One region of the Bacillus pacificus genome, then DNA from elsewhere that is predicted to be linked to it. Evidence: riboswitches for the same ligand, from Rfam matches in the RefSeq annotation. Region 1 holds a riboswitch; the other holds the start of a gene.
The links. Region 1 has a riboswitch for preQ1 ahead of LMD38_RS18405 (QueT transporter family protein). Riboswitches for the same ligand answer to the same signal wherever they lie in the genome.

Region 1 (8,400 bases):
GTACTTGGATTTTATTATGTACTTCAAAGCCTACGCCGCTACCAGAAGCAACATCGATATCTCTTACGAAAACAATAAGGGCATTGGCATCTATTGCTTTCTGCACGGCTGTATTTAGTGTGGCTAATAGCTCAGTTTTACGAAAAACTTCATTTTCTTGTTCATTACCATCCATTAATTCTTGCTGTGCATCGATAATTAATAGTGCTTGTTTCATCGTGTCTCCCCTTTAATATGAAATAAGTTCCACGGTACATATTCCTTCATATTGTAAAGAAATCCTCCATTTATAAGCGAAGTAGACGATTGATTTACAAAGTTGTCAAAGAAATTTCATTCTCATGGCGTATAAAAACATGTATGATAGGAAGTGGAGAATTTTTGAGTAGGTGGGAATAACATGCAAACAGTAGAAGATTATCTTTCATTCTTACATACGAAAGGATTTAAATTATCAGAGGAAGCGCAAGGGTTTATTATGTTCGGACAAGGATATACGGGTGCATCTGATGGCATTGTAAACGCAGCAATAGAAGCGACAATTAAACATCAATTGCAGTTTGATGGCAGTTATTTTGTTGCGTTATTAGAACGATTGAAAGAAGAAGAGATTACAGATAAAAAAAGCGCTAAGGCTTTTATGCGGAAGTTACAATCGTAACTTCACGCAGCCTGCGCTTCTTTTTTTGTTTTAGAAGGTAATTCAACAAAAACCATGCCTAGGAAAATACAGAGGCATCCGATAATAGCGGAAATAGAAAGTTGTTCGTTTGCAACGAGAACGCCTGTTAAGGCAGCGAACACGGGCTCCATTGCGAAAATAATTGCTACTCTCGTTGGAGACGTATGTTTTTGTGCTGATGTTTGAATGAAAAAAGCAATGGATGTCGCGAACAGGGAAGTTAGAAATAGAGCAAATAAAAAGGAAGAATTCGTCCATAGTGCTACTGAAAATAATTTTTCCCAATCTTCAAACAAAAAGGCGCAAATAGAAGAAAACATACCGACAGCTAATACTTGCGATGTGCTTAACAATAAAGGTGATATTTTTTTAGAGAAGAAGCCGTTAACGAGAATATGAGCAGCGAAAGCAACTGCACAACCGAGAACGAGTATATCTCCAATGTTTAATTGAAAAGAATCACCTGCTGTTAATAAATATAAACCCGCTGTTGCTACAGCAATGCCAATTACGATAAAAATAGTAGCTTTTTGTTTTAGAAAGATAAAAGACAAGATTGGTACCATAACGATACTAAGCCCTGTTAAGAAACCAGCTTTTGAAGAAGTTGTATAAAGTAAGCCGAATGTTTGTAATACATAGCCAACGCATAAAAAGAATCCAACGGTTAATCCAGCGAGGCTACTCTGTTTTATATCTTGTTTTGAAGTTTTTTTTGAGAAAATCATTTGAACGAATAATAAAATGATTCCAGCGAACAAAAAGCGTATACCATTAAAAGTAAATGGTCCAACGAAAGACATAGCATTTTGAACGACGACAAATGTAGCTCCCCAAATAAAAGACACAAATAATAAAGCAAGAGGAGCAATCCAATCTTTTTTCACACTCATACCCCCGTTAATTTTGTAAGATAGCTTTTCTAGCTAATTCATCAGCAACTTTATTTTGACTACTTGGAATCCACTTAATAAAAAAGAGATCGAAACTTTTTATGTACTGCAGTGCTTCCTCTAATAGTGGTGCAAACATTTTATTTTTTGCGTATTCTTTTTCGACAGCTCGCTCAACAAGTTGCGAATCTGTACGAAAAGAGACAATGTTATAATTATGCTCCGTGCAATATTTTAATGCCGCAAGTAAAGCGTGGTATTCCGCTTCATGATTGGACATTGTCCCAAGGGGGAATGATAATTGTACAGCGGGTTGAACCCCTTTAATAAATACGCCTGCACCAGAAGGACCAGGATTTCCTTTTGATGCACCATCAATATATACTTCAATCAAAATGAGAAACCTCCAAATGATAAGATGATCCCCTACCTATATGTTTCATTGAAGTAGGGGATAGAGTAACTTAGCCGATTGTAATACTATAACGACATGTAAATGTTTCATTCGCTTGTAAAGATTGAATTCCTTTTTTTTCCTTGAAATCTTTTGCTGGATTTACTTCATCAGCAATTCCGTACCAAGGTTCAATACATAAGAAAGGTGCATTCTCGCCTGGTGTCCATACGCCGACAAATGGGAATCCGTCAAATTCTACTTTTACAAATTTATTATGTTTATGAGAACGAATAGAGATTTCATCCGTATTCATATTTTCAAAAATAAGCGCATCATTTTTAAATAGATCATAAGTAAGTGGTAATTCATTTGTACTTTCAGCGATTAATTGCTTTTTATTTGAAAGGTAAGGTCCTTCTAATACACTTGTTTCTAAGCGTTCAGAACCATTAAATGATAGATGGTAATCTGTAAATGATTCGCCTTCTAATAACGGGAAATTGAAACCAGGATGCGCCCCGATTGAGAAGAACATCTCTTTTGAAGTAGGGTTATTTACTTCGTATGTTACATGAACGGTTTGTCCGTCTAGTTCATAAGAAACGAGTAATTTGAATTCGTATGGGTATTTTTTTAATGTTTCTTCATTACTAGTTACAATGTAGGTGATTTTCGTTTCACTTTGTTCTTCTACAGAGAATGTAAGATCACGAGCAAAGCCGTGTTGTGTTAAAGAATAAGGTTTACCATCTACGTAGTATGTATTATCTACTAATCGGCCGACGATTGGGAATAAAATTGGTGCACGGCGTCCCCAATAAGTAGCATCACCTTGCCATAAGTATTCTGTATTGTCTTCTTTTAAGCGAACGCTTTGTAATTCTGCACCTTTGTCAGAGATGGTAACGATCACTTTTTCATTTTGAATTGTTGCAGTCATGAAGTAAAACCTCCTAAATCTTTCATATATTTCATTATACGTTGTCTAAAAGAAAAAGGGTAGTTCATGGTAGGAATCTATTGACGAAAGGGGGGCTACCGCGTAAAATATAATCTTGTTGCTAAAAAAACGAATAACGTGGTTCGAAACCATCCCACGTAAAAAAACTAAGGAGATTTTGTCATGAATATTAGAACTTTAGTCGGTAATGGTATTTTAGCGGCATTATATATTGCTGTTTCTATGCTTATTCAGCCATTTGGCTTTACGAATGTACAGTTTCGTATTTCAGAGATGTTTAATCATCTCGTTGTATTTAATAAGAAAGCAATTTACGGAATTGTATTAGGTGTATTTTTAACGAATCTCTTTTTCTCACCTATGATCGCTTACGATTTAGTATTTGGAGTAGGGCAATCTATTCTTGCATTAGTTGCAACGATTATTTCTATGCGATTTATTAAAGGTGTTTGGGCTCGTATGATTTTTAATACAGTTATTTTTACAATTACAATGTTTATGATTGCAATTGAACTTCATCTTGCATTTGATTTACCATTTATGTTGACTTGGTTAACATGTGCAATCGGTGAATTTGTTGTTATGGCGATTGGTATGCCTGTAATGTACTGGATTAATAAACGAGTACAATTTGAAAGATTTATGTAATAGATGAAAGAGCTATTCCTAAAGGGATAGCTCTTTTTGCATGTGATAATATTGAATATAATTCTTTGACTCTTGATAAAATATAATAAAATAAAGTGAGGCTTTCATTAGCTGGCTACATATAAGAAGTCTTATATAAGGGGAATCTAGTATGAAATATAAAATTCATTGGTTGTATAAAACAAAGCGCGGTTTGCAGACGGACTTAACGACAGATTATATGAACATAGAAGAAGTACTTCAATTTGCAGAGGATTTCGAGAAAACAGGAAGAGTGAAAGAATTATTATTTTATGATGAAATGGATGCAGAATGGTCATTAAAGGAAATGAAGAAGCTGAGCAAACAAGTGGAGGAAGAACCCCAAGAAATACTCGTTTATTTTGATGGTGGTTATGATGTACAGACGAAAGAAGCTGGAGTAGGTATATGTGTGTACTATAAAAAAGGAAATAAAAACTACCGAATTCGCCGTAATGCATATATAGAAGGCATATATGATAATAATGAAGCGGAATATGCATCATTACTATATAGCATGAATATACTCGAGGAATTAGGGATTAAGTATGAAGCGGTCACGCTTCGCGGAGATTCTCAAGTTGTACTGCAGCAATTGGCTGGAGAATGGCCTTGTTATGATGAACATTTAAATCATTATTTAGATCAAATTGAGCAAAAGGCGAAGCAAATGAAATTAAAACTTGTATGTGAGCCTATATCAAGAAAACAAAATAAAGAAGCACATCAATTAGCTACGCAAGCATTAGAAGGAACAGTGATTGATAGTCATAAAGAAATAACCGAATAGAGAGGTGCAAGAGTGGATAAAAAGCAACTCATTACAGAGGTAAATGACTTATTAGAAACGTATTGTGAAGGATGTTTTTTGCGAGAACATAATCGAAAGACAAATAGTAAGTATTATGCTCATTCCTTTTGTATAAGACAATGTACAGTTGGAGAAACATTGAAAAAATATGGGGAACAGTTGTCATGAAAAAACATCCAGAGAAAACTCTCTGGATGTTTTTTAGTGCTTCGCTTCATTTAATTGATGCTCGCACTCGCTTAATTTCTTTTCCTCATTTATTAAAAATGGCTCGTCTAAATCTGTTGCAACAGATTTCATAATTTCAAGCTGAGAGCGAGCTGCTTCTACAGCAGTAGTCGCATGCTCTAATGTATCTGGATCCATTGAAATTGTCGCTGATCCTACCATTTTTTGTGCTGTTTCTACACGGAATTTCACTTCTTCAAAATCATTTACTTCTGATCCCATTAATAATTCCTCCTTTGTATAGTGCGCATTTCACATAGTTTTTGCTCTGGAAAACGGAAATATACAAAGGAATAACAAAGGAGGTTACCAAGTAAGGTAACCTCCTGTCATATGTTGGATTAAAGTTTTACTACGTTAGCAGCTTGAGGTCCACGGTTTCCTTCAGTGATATCGAAAGATACTTCTTGACCTTCTTCTAAAGCTTTGTAGCCTTCGCCTTGAATAGCAGAGAAATGTACGAATACATCGTCAGCGCCTTCAATTTCGATAAATCCAAAACCTTTTTCGTTGTTAAACCATTTTACTTTTCCTTGCATGTTACAATTCCTCCTAGAAAACATTTACGTTTTTTCATTTAGTGAAATTCATTTGAAAAGATAATATAAACTAAAAATGCTATAATCTTGAATATTCTGCTAAATGATTAATTTAAATATACACGAATTGGGAGAATTTAGTCAAGTAAGCGATTTTATTTTTTTGTATTTTTAAATAATTTTTTAGCCAAATTTTTTAATAGGTATAGGACAGGCCGAGTATGTAATAGTCTTAATTGAACGCTATACATAATGAGGTGAAAGAATGAATGAGTCTTATTTATTAGATAATGAAGGAATGAGAACGAGAAACGACATACCGAATTGGGTTGCAAAGGAATTTCAAAATTTTTCGAGTGTTGTGCTAGAACCAACTTTTCCGTGTTATTTCGGCTTAACAGCTTTAAAAAAGAACGAACTTCGTTATTCATTTCTCTCTCATAATGATTGGAGTCATTTGCCACATACAATGTTATCTTTTTTAGAGTTAATGAAAGAGCGTCCAATTGTAAGAAGAGGCTTTTTTCTTTTTGTAGAACCGGAATGTGAGGAGCAATCACTGGAATATTACCGTGATTACTTTTGGAAAGTACTACAATATTTACATGAAAACGATAAGGAAACATGGCCAAAGCAAATTCCTGAAGACCCAGATCATTACTTATGGGAATTTTCATTTGGCGGGGAACCGATATTCGCATTTGGAAACGCACCAGCCTATAAACAACGAAAAACTAGGCATTTAGGAAATTCTCTCGTTATTGGATTTCAGCCACGTACTATATTTGATGGATTAGAAGGGGATCGTCCTAAAGGAGCATATTCTAGGCAAACGGTCCGTGAGCGAGTTGAAAAGTGGGATCAGCTGCCGAAACATCCTAACATTAGTCATTATGGTGATCCGGATCATCGTGAATGGAAACAATACTTTATAGGAGACGATGTAGAACCGTTAAAAGGAAAATGTCCTTTTCTTCATAAGATAGAAAAGTAAGAGTCATCATCTGGATGGCTCTTTTGCATATTTTGGATAAAAAAGGGTATTTTAGTAGTAAATATTTTGAGGAAAGCTAGTCTATTTTTAATTATTACATCATTACTTAATAGTAAAGGAAGTAGAAAGGATAGAGTGATGTTTGGAGCAATTATACAACAAATTGTATTAGGTATTTCATTAGCTGCGCCAGTAGGTCCGATTAATATTGAAATGTTAAAACGAGGAATTGAACGAGGTTTTTGGCATGCGTGGGTTGTTGGAATTGGTGGAATGACAGCAGATATTTTGTTTATGCTTCTCATCTATTTCGGTTTATCTTCTCTGTTTATGTATACATATGTACAAGCTTTTATGTATTGCACAGGGTTTTTCTTATTATTTTATTTAGGATTTCAAAGTGTAAAACAAGGAATTTCTCAATCGAATATGGAATATAAAAAAGAAGAGGTAGGCGGCCTTAAACAATCGTTTATGGCAGGTTTTTTAATTGCGATATCCAATCCATTAAATCTTGTTTTTTGGTTTGGTATATACGGAAGTACACTTAGCTCATTGCTTACGAAGGTAACGAAACAAGAAGCCTTTTTGTACAGTCTTTGTATTATCGTTGGTATTATTTTATGGAATGTAAATATTGCTTTTTCTGTCCATTTTGGCAGAACATTATTAAAGCAAAAAGCACTTGGCTATATAACAGCCGGAGCAGGTATTATTTTAGTAGGATATTCTATCCATTTTGCATACAAAGCTTTACAGTTGTTCACATAAGATTGAAGGGGAGATTTTTATGTATCGAACCACTATTGACGGAAAAGAAATCATTATTACGTTAGCACCAAAAATTAGAAAAGAAATTACTGATAGAAATCCACTATATGAAGCGGTATTTCATAATGCAGCAAGATTACTACAAACAAAGCAACCAACGTTTGCTGTAAATCATGAAATATTTGGACTTATCATTGGAGAGGTACAAAGAGGAGAAGTAACAGTGTTTGCGGTAGAACATATTATTCCAAAGCAAAATATATTTGGACCGAACAATTTTTTCTCGACAATAGAGCAACAGGCAAATTTGTAAAGCGTATAGAATAAGATATAGAAAAGAAATAGTCGTAACGATATGTTGCGACTATTTCTTTTGAAAAGGGGGAAGGAAGATGAAGAGGGTGGGGAAAGAGTTCTTTTTACAACATGATATCGTTATTATGTATAGTATTTTATTTGTTTTTATTATTATTTTAAAAATGCAATTTTTTACATGGATCGGTTTGTTAGCATGTTTGTTTGGGATTATTTTTTATACGCTAAACGAATATATGACACACCGGTTTTTATTTCACTTAAAACCACCTAAAAACGTATTTTTATTAAAAATGCTAAGAAGATTACATTATGACCATCACGTATATCCAGATGATTTAAAACTTTTATTTTTGCCTGTATGGTTTAGTATACCGAGCTTTACTATATATTTACTTATATCATACGTGATAACAAAAAGTGTTACCATTACACTTTCATTCGGAATCGGAATGATTATTATGCTTCTCGTTTATGAATGGAAACATTATATTGCACATAAGCCAATTCGTCCCGTCACCAAGTTTGGTAGGTGGCTAAAAAAACAGCACATATTACACCATTATAAAAATGAAAAATTTTGGTTTGGTGTTTCAAATCCAGTATTCGATTTCATATTTGGAACACTTAAAGATGGAAAAGACGTTGAATTAAGCGAAACAGCTCGTAATTTAGAAAAAGAGAAAAAAACAGAAGTGGTGGGATAAGCATTACTTCTGTTTTTGTTTTAATGAGTATGAAAGCTGCACTGGCACGTGAATTTTATGTTGAAAAAGTATATTAAAAATTTAGGGGAAAATGCCGAAAAATGTCTATCGAAAAATCTTTGCAGGAATGTATGGATTGTCTAAAATGAAAATAAGTTTCTGAATATTTATAAAATTTAGTTTTTGGGTATACAAGGGGGAATTGTACTTTCAGTAAGAGAGGGGATTAGAGAATGAAACGAGATGATACGTCAGCACGTAAGTTACAAAATGAGGTGAATTATACAGAGGTTGTTCAGTCAGAAGAATTTCAATTGTTATTAAATACGAAAAAGAAGTTCATCGTTCCAATGAGTATTTTCTTTTTAAGTTTTTTTATTGCGTTACCTATTTTAACATCGTATTCAAAGGTACTCAATACACCGGCATTTGG
Region 2 (8,400 bases), 230 kb from region 1:
TGATGCACCAATTGTACATCACTTAAGAGAATTACATAAAGATGAATCGATTACGTTAGAAAAAGAAGCCGAGCTTGATGAATATTACATTGATACTTTATCCGTTTCAAGTGCATATGGCGGAAAAGGAATTGGTTCTAAATTAATTGAAGCTGCTGAAATACATGCAACTGAAAAGGAGTATGAAAAAATCGCATTACTTGTTAATTTAGAAAACAAACGCGCTTATTCACTATACGAAAAACTAGGTTATAAAAAAGATCAAATCGTCATGCTTGTAGGCGAACCTTATGCACATCTCATAAAGCCATTAAACATCAAAATTTCTATATCTTAAAAAAAGCACACGATTTATATAAATCGTGTGCTTTTATGTTAAATTCGTATTCAATACATTTCCATTCATCGCCTCATGAAACGTATATGTTGTACATCCCCATGGCTCTCTGTGCAAAATAGGAGAACCAGACCATCCCATCGCTCTCAGTTCGGCACCAATCATTACATTCACATAATTATGACCTACAAGAGCAATACTTCCATGTACGAGAGCATAACGATGTAATAAGTAAGCCGCTTGTCTTGCCCTCTCTCTTACTTCCTTATAAGACTCCACATCTTTATGGTAACCAAGTATCCATACTGTTCGTCCGATAAACATCCATACGTTAGGTTTACACTTCAACCATTTTGGAGCATAAAAACTCGTCGGAACTTCTGCTTCCCTAAATAGAGTATTTTGCATAAAAGATAAAGAATCCGTTAATTCAGCTGCTGACTGTACAGCACACCTTTGATCACTCGTTACAATCAATTTTGCCGCTTCAACCGCTTCCCTTGTTTCCGTTGGTATAGGTGCTTTTTCTGTTATAGTATGTAAGTCATATCCTTTCATCCATTCACGAAAGAATGTAACCGTCATTGGTTCTATAGTACGGTCTAAGCGACCATGACGAATAAAAGAAATCTTCATTCTTTCCACTCTCCATTCATCACTTACGAACTCTATTATGTACTATTTTTACATATCATACCACGCAAAAAAAGAAAGTTATACACCTTTACATATCCACGCCACTCTCATTTGTGACCCCAGCATGTATCCCATCCATCCCATCAAAATATGTAGTCGTTTCATGATGACGGATCTTTTTTAAATGTATATAAGAAAATACAAATAAAATTAATGCTATAACACTCCCCACAAATTCAAACATCATTTTACCGCCTCTAATTTCTCCCACTTTAGTAGGTTATTGTATATTTTTATTATACCCCTATATAAAGATATCTGCATTTAAACCCTTCTTTTTTTCTAATAACATGACATTCTTGCATATTTTCTTACAAAAAGTGAATGTTTTTCGAATTTTTACTTTGGAAACATTTACAAAATGGACAATATGGTTCAAAATAGGAAGAAATAAAAAACCAAAATTATTCTTTTTTGGGAAAACTGTAACAAGGAGAGTTGCTTATGCAGATCGCAGAAACTGGAGATATCATTGAATTTAAAGGTGGAATGCAAGGCCGTGTTCAAAAAGTAAATCAAAACTCCGTTATTGTAGATATAACAATTATGGAGAATTTTAGAGAACTAGATATGGAACCTCTTACAGTTGTTAGTCATAAAAACTATACTGTCATTAATCAAAATGCATAATATAATAGAAAGAAAGGATCTGTATGTTATACAGATCCTTTCTTTCTATTATATATTAACGATTATCAATTGTTTCTGGATATAAATCATGGTTCATCATGCGGTAGTCAGCCATTTGTTCATACTTCGTTCCTGGGCGACCGTAGTTGCAGTAAGGATCAATGGAAATCCCTCCACGTGGTGTGAATTTACCCCATACCTCGATGTAACGTGGATCCATTAATTTAATTAAGTCATTCATAATAACGTTCATACAATCTTCGTGGAAGTCACCATGATTTCGGAAACTAAATAAATATAGTTTTAAAGATTTACTCTCTACCATTCTTTGTTCTGGAATGTAGCTAATATAAATTGTTGCAAAATCCGGTTGGCCTGTTTTCGGACATAAGCTTGTAAATTCAGGGCAATTGAATTTAACAAAGTAATCACGGTTTGGATGATTATTATCAAAAACCTCTAAAATTTCTGGGCTATATTCAAATAAATATTTTGTATTTTGATTTCCTAACAATGTTACATCTTTTAAATCTTCATCTAATCTTCCTGCCATTTTAAACATCCCTTCTCATTATACTCCGCGTTTATTTCCCCATACTAACGCATGAAGCTGCGGCAATACTTTTGCATTATTCATTTCTTTACGATTAACTGCTTTTTCAATTAACCACTCATACTTATCTAATAGCTTTTTAATCAACATCGCATCATCCACAGTTTTTGTATCATCATTTCCTACTTGTAAGAAAAATGGTACATGTGGATAACGTTCGTGCATCTTAACTGCATACTCGAAATCATAATCGTCAAATACTACTACCTTTAAACTAATATCTTTTCCTGCTAGTTTCTGAATCATAGCATCTAACTTCTGAAAATCAGTTTTCATTGTCGAACTTGGTGGTTTTGGAGAAATCGTTATCTCATCAATTTGAAGTAACCAATCTTGCCATTTACTCCCTTGCGTTTCGATTGCTGTTCGCATTCCATTCTCTTTTAATATAGAAAGAAGAAACTCAATATTTTTCAGCAATGCCGGATTTCCACCTGAAATCGTAACATGAGAAAAATTTTCGCCGCCAATTTCTACAAGCTCATTCCAAACGTCTTCCGCTGTCATCTGTCTAATTTGATCTTTAGCAGATCCATCCCACGTAAAAGCTGAATCACACCAAGCACAGCTATAATCACAGCCAGCTGTACGGATAAACATCGTCTTTTGTCCTACAACCATTCCTTCACCTTGAATAGTCGGACCAAATATTTCTAAGACAGGGATTTTACTCATCTAGCATCCACTCCCGTCTTACTTCCGCATAACTAGTTGGAGTCTCAAACAGCCGAACAAATTCAACACGAGCTCCTTTATATTCGTTCGCACGATTATCTTTTGTTAACGCTTCTGCCATCTTTTCATAAATCCAAACGACCATATTTTCAGCAGTTGTATTCATCGCTGGTAACGTTTCGTTTAAATAACGATGGTCTAAATAAATTTCTATTTCATTCTTCCAAATTTCTTTTATATCTCCAAAGTCAATTGCAAGACCGATTTCATTTACATATCCACTAATCCCAAATACAACTTTATATGTGTGACCATGTAAGTTTTTACATTTCCCTTCATAACAGTGTAAATGGTGTGCTGCATCAAATGTAAATTCCTTGCTGACCATTACTCTTTTATTATGATATTTAAGCTGTTTACGCTGAATATCCTTGTCCATTTTTTGCAAACTTTCTACAATGCGAAATCCAAAGAAATTATCCATTAGTTACTCGCCCCTTCGCGTTCTTGTAGGTACGTATCTAATCCTGCTTTACGAAGTTGACATGCTGGACATTCACCGCAACCATCACCAATGATTCCGTTATAACATGTTAATGTTTTTTCTCGAACAAACTCGAATGCTCCAAGTTCATCTGATAATTTCCATGTTTCCGCTTTATCAATCCACATAAGTGGTGTATGAATCACAAACGGATAATCCATGGATAAATTTAAAGTAACGTTTAACGATTTCACAAACACGTCACGGCAATCTGGATAACCACTAAAATCAGTTTCACATACACCCGTTACAATATGACGTGCTCCAACTTGTTTTGCTAATACAGCAGCAAATGACAAGAATAGTAAATTTCGTCCATCTACAAACGTTGATGGTAATTCACCTTCTTCATGTGTAATCTCCATATCCGTTCTCGTTAACGCATTTGGAGCAAGTTGATTTAATAGACTCATATCTAGTACCGTATGTTTAATTCCTAGCTCTTTTGCAATTTCCGCTGCACAATCAATTTCTAGCTTATGACGTTGATTGTAATTAAACGTTACAGCCTCTACTTCTGCAAACTGCTCTATTGCCCAAAATAAACATGTCGTACTATCTTGTCCTCCACTAAAAACAACAACTGCCTTTTCTTTTTTCATTTCACTCATTCTCCTTCTCTACTACGAATAAGAAGAAAGAACGTTCTTGAACTGTCACAATAAAAAAACAAAACAATACCTAAAGATATTGTTGTTTCCATAGTTTTTTATAGAGGGAGTTCGCGAACCTCTCCCGTGCATTACACGGAATTCCTTCTTTCATTGACAAAGCTTATTGTAACATATTGTATACTACCAGAAAAAATTTCTGATTTTTCCGCTATTTCTCATTTCATTTCTTTCATTTTATAGTATGATTAATCTAATGTGAGAAGAGAGGAGGCACTCCGCTGAAACCCTTTATTATTTATCTCTTTTTAAATATATTATTCATCCTTGTTACAATGCTCGTATACCATTTATTTTGGAATCAAAAAGGGAAACGTTCTCCTAAATTAAATTCAACTATATTTATTACATTATGTTGCCTCGCTACCATACTATGTATTACTTTCGGAGCAAAAACAAATTATGGATTTCAATTTGATATGCGTCATATCGTATTAATTGTCGGTACATTAACAGGAGGTCCTATTGCCGGTGGATCTATATTAGTTGTACTAAATATATACCGCTTCTTATTAGGAGGAATAGGTGTTTTCCCATCGCTTATCGGTTCTATCCTTCTATTTATTGTCCTACTATTTACATATAAAGTTTTCAATCGAACCTCTAATCGTATAAAAGTAGCACTTGCTATTATCTACAGTCTCACATACGGATTGAGTTGGATACCTTTCTTCCTTTCAAAGGTTACAAATAAGACTGATTATATACCACATATTATTGTGTATGAGTTATGTACGATACTTGGCACGATACTTATTTTATATTTACTACACATATTACAAACTCAAGTTCGTCTTCAAAACGAACTTATGAATGCTGAAAAGTTTCATTTAATTGGCGAAATGGCAGCATCCATCTCTCATGAGATTCGCAATCCGTTAACTTCAACAAAAGGATTTTTACAACTTTTGCAGTCAGATACATGCACTGAGCAAGAGCGAAAATTATATATTGACATAGCCATCAACGGAATCGAACAAGCAAATCACGTTCTTACAGATTATTTAACCTTTGCAAAACCAAGTATTGAAAAAGAACAAACATTACAGTTAGAAGAAGAACTACTGCATGCATTATCGTTAATTACACCGCTTGCTAATTTAACAAATGTGCGTACACATTATATAAAGCAAAGTACTTCTTTTTTTATCGCGGGAGAAAAGCAAAAACTAAATCAATGTTTGTTAAATATTTTAAAAAACTGCATTGAGGCCATGCCAAAAGGCGGTGATCTTTATTTCACATTAGTTCCTGATCATAAGCATATTCAATTATATATAAAAGATACAGGAGTTGGCATGGATCAAGAACAAGTAAAACGCCTTGGATCCCCTTTCTACTCAACAAAAGAAAAAGGCACTGGTCTTGGAATGATGGTCGTATTCAGTGTTGTGCAAGCTATGAACGGAAAAATTGATATTATAAGTGAAAAAGGTACAGGTACAACTTTCTTATTAACTTTTCCACTCATACAAAAAACGTGATGAAATACTCATCACGTTTTTTCTGTTCCTTCAACTAATTCAGCAAAAGCTTTCACTTTGCCATGTGGTTTTTGATTTTCTTTACGTGCTTTCCATGCGCGCTCTTCTTCTTTCTTTTTCTTGGACATACTTTTCAACTCCTTCTTATCTTTCTTTCTGTAGTATTCCAAAATAAGAAGAAAAACTATGCACATACGAAAAAGAAGTGGTCTCCCACTTCCTTCTAATTATCGCTGTAAAATTGCGTGTTTCGCCTCTTTTAACTGCGTAAGATGTCTTTGTTCATGCAAATCAAGAAATTGAACCCACTGATACAAATTCAAATCATTAAAAACAGGATGCTTTAATCCATTTTCAAATAGATCTTTTTCATCTAAAACACTATGAAGCGTGTGTAATAGTTCTTGTCGTGAATGTTCTAGTAATTGAATTCCTTGCTGTTTTTTCATTAGCGTTTCTGTTGGTTTCATTTGCTGAGGAGCTTCTCGTTTATATGTGCGATCCAGCGTAAGTTGGAGGTCTTTAAATGGAGTCGTGTTTCTTTCGTTTTTTTGTAAAGCATATGCAAGGGCAGACGTGACAGATTGTTCAACTAAATGCAAGTGATGCAAAATTTGAATAATACTCCATTTATCACGACGTGGCTTTACATTCACTTCTGTATCATTTAACATTTCAATTTCTGATAATAGCGTGCTTCGGGTAGACTGTAATGAGTTCACCAAACTTTCTAAACTCACATCCATATTAGATTGAAGCATACTTCTTTCCCCCCTTTTGTTGGTGAAAAGAGGTGCTCCTTATTAGAAACACCTCTTTAGTATTCTGAATTTTCTTTTATTATCTCATCATTTTCTCGTTATGTCGATGTTAAACATGTGAAAAAAAGCGCATGTTTTTTACAATTTTGTGTCGTCAATTGCTTGTAGCCATGCTTCAATTTCTGTAATAACACTTTTCACACAGCCTTCAGCAAATGGTGATGTTAAATTTGCAACTTCTACTAGTTCCAAGAATGATTTACTTCCACCTTGTTGGCACAGATTCACATAATCTTCCCACGCCTCTTGTCTATTATCTCTTGCACGTTTCCAAAATTGCAGTGCGCAAATTTGTGCTAACGTGTAGTCAATATAGTAGAACGGGGAGCTATAAATATGCCCTTGACGTTGCCAGAATCCACCGCGCTCTAAATAATCATTATCTTCATAATCACGATGCGGTAAATACTTTTTCTCTATATTACGCCATGCTGTCTTGCGCTCTTCTGGTGATGCTTCAGGATTTTCATATACATAATGTTGATATTCATCAACAGATACACCATACGGTAAAAACAGAAGTGCTGAACTTAAGTGAGAGAAATAATATTTATCTGCATCTTCTTCAAAGAATAACTTCATCCATGGCCATGTGAAGAATTCCATACTCATAGAGTGAATTTCACACGCTTCATATGTTGGCCAATTATATTCTGGAATTTCAAATTTACGACTTTCATATACTTGAAAAGCATGGCCTGCTTCATGTGTTAATACGTCAATATCACCAGACGTTCCGTTAAAATTCGAGAAGATAAACGGCGCTTTATAATTCTCAATATATGTACAATATCCACCGCCAGCTTTTCCTTTTTTCGCAACTAAATCTAATAAATCATTATCTAACATGAAATTGAAAAATTCATCTGTTTCAGCCGATAACTCTTTATACATCGTTTTTCCATGATTAACAATCCAATCCGCATCTCCTTTTGGAGTTGGGTTACCTGTTGGAAATTCAAAGTTTTCGTCGTAGTACGCTAACTTCTCTACACCGATACGCGCTTGTTGACGTTTTCTTAATTCCGTTGTAACGGGAACGATATAATCTAGCACTTGCTGACGATAATTCGCTACCATTTCCGCATTATAATCTGTACGGTACATTCTTGCATATCCAAGTTCAACAAAGTTTTTGAAACCTAAAGATTTGGCGATTTTCGTTCTCACTTTAACAAGCTCGTCATAAATACGATCTAACTCTTCTTCATTCTCAGCTAAAAATCCGTAATACGCCTCACTTGCTGCTTTACGTTCACTTCTCTCTTTCCCTTGCATAAATGGAATAAGCTGTGATAACGTTCTTTCTTCTCCTGCAAAATCAATTTTTGCAGATGCTAATAACTGTGTATATTGTGAAGACAATTTATTCTCTAATTGTAAATCCTTCACGACTTCATCAGAATATGTTTTTAAATCACACTCCGCAAGAGCAAATAATTGCTTCCCATAATACGCTTCTAATTCTTCACGGAATGGAGAATGAATTAACGCATTATAATACTTTGTACCATATCCTTGTACAACTGGAGAGAATTCATCAAAGAAATCTTGCTCTTCCTTATAAAAAGCATCTGTTGTATCAACAGAATGACGAATGTAACAAAGATTCCCCATTGTACCAAAATCGTTACGAATTTCGTTAATTGAATGAATGACTTGTTTTTGTTCCTCTACAGTTTTTGCGTTATCAAACTTCTCTAAAGCAGCTGTAAACTTCTCTTTTAATTCTTCAATATTTGGCCTTTTATATTCATAGTCTTTAAATGACATGAACGAGCCTCCTCTCCATTATATGCATCCTTACTATAATTCAATGCTTACTTCCAAATCTCCTCTTATTCTTCAACAAAATATGGCATATACTGCCATCATTACATGTAAACAAAAAAGCTTTGGATTTCTTTATCCAAAGCTCCTTTGGAACAT

Region 2: it holds a riboswitch for preQ1, as region 1 does, so the genes downstream of both, queC (7-cyano-7-deazaguanine synthase QueC) here and LMD38_RS18405 (QueT transporter family protein) in region 1, are expected to answer to the same signal.

The regions. Positions count from the first base shown of each region.
Region 1 covers NZ_CP086328.1:3,539,820-3,548,219, reverse strand. The annotation lists gene LMD38_RS18430 (cysteine hydrolase family protein) at 1-217, opposite strand, end outside; gene LMD38_RS18425 (DUF6123 family protein) at 401-661, shown strand; gene LMD38_RS18420 (DMT family transporter) at 664-1,569, opposite strand; gene LMD38_RS18415 (reverse transcriptase-like protein) at 1,583-1,969, opposite strand; gene LMD38_RS18410 (aldose 1-epimerase family protein) at 2,040-2,912, opposite strand; PreQ1 riboswitch class I at 3,045-3,089, shown strand; gene LMD38_RS18405 (QueT transporter family protein) at 3,096-3,581, shown strand; gene LMD38_RS18400 (ribonuclease H family protein) at 3,733-4,392, shown strand; gene LMD38_RS18395 (zinc-finger domain-containing protein) at 4,405-4,581, shown strand; gene LMD38_RS18390 (DUF2564 family protein) at 4,615-4,863, opposite strand; gene cspB (cold shock-like protein CspB) at 4,983-5,180, opposite strand; gene LMD38_RS18380 (YqcI/YcgG family protein) at 5,446-6,174, shown strand; gene LMD38_RS18375 (LysE family transporter) at 6,313-6,945, shown strand; gene LMD38_RS18370 (hypothetical protein) at 6,965-7,258, shown strand; gene LMD38_RS18365 (sterol desaturase family protein) at 7,338-7,967, shown strand; gene LMD38_RS18360 (DUF485 domain-containing protein) at 8,201-8,400, shown strand, end outside.
Region 2 covers NZ_CP086328.1:3,773,178-3,781,577, forward strand. The annotation lists gene LMD38_RS19615 (GNAT family N-acetyltransferase) at 1-337, shown strand, start outside; gene LMD38_RS19620 (hypothetical protein) at 371-973, opposite strand; gene LMD38_RS19625 (hypothetical protein) at 1,062-1,244, opposite strand; gene LMD38_RS19630 (YkvS family protein) at 1,478-1,663, shown strand; gene queF (preQ(1) synthase) at 1,719-2,216, opposite strand; gene queE (7-carboxy-7-deazaguanine synthase QueE) at 2,235-2,951, opposite strand; gene queD (6-carboxytetrahydropterin synthase QueD) at 2,944-3,435, opposite strand; gene queC (7-cyano-7-deazaguanine synthase QueC) at 3,435-4,097, opposite strand; PreQ1 riboswitch class I at 4,191-4,234, opposite strand; gene kinB (sporulation sensor histidine kinase KinB) at 4,442-5,650, shown strand; gene LMD38_RS19660 (DUF6254 family protein) at 5,662-5,778, opposite strand; gene LMD38_RS19665 (DinB family protein) at 5,878-6,411, opposite strand; gene LMD38_RS19670 (M3 family oligoendopeptidase) at 6,550-8,244, opposite strand.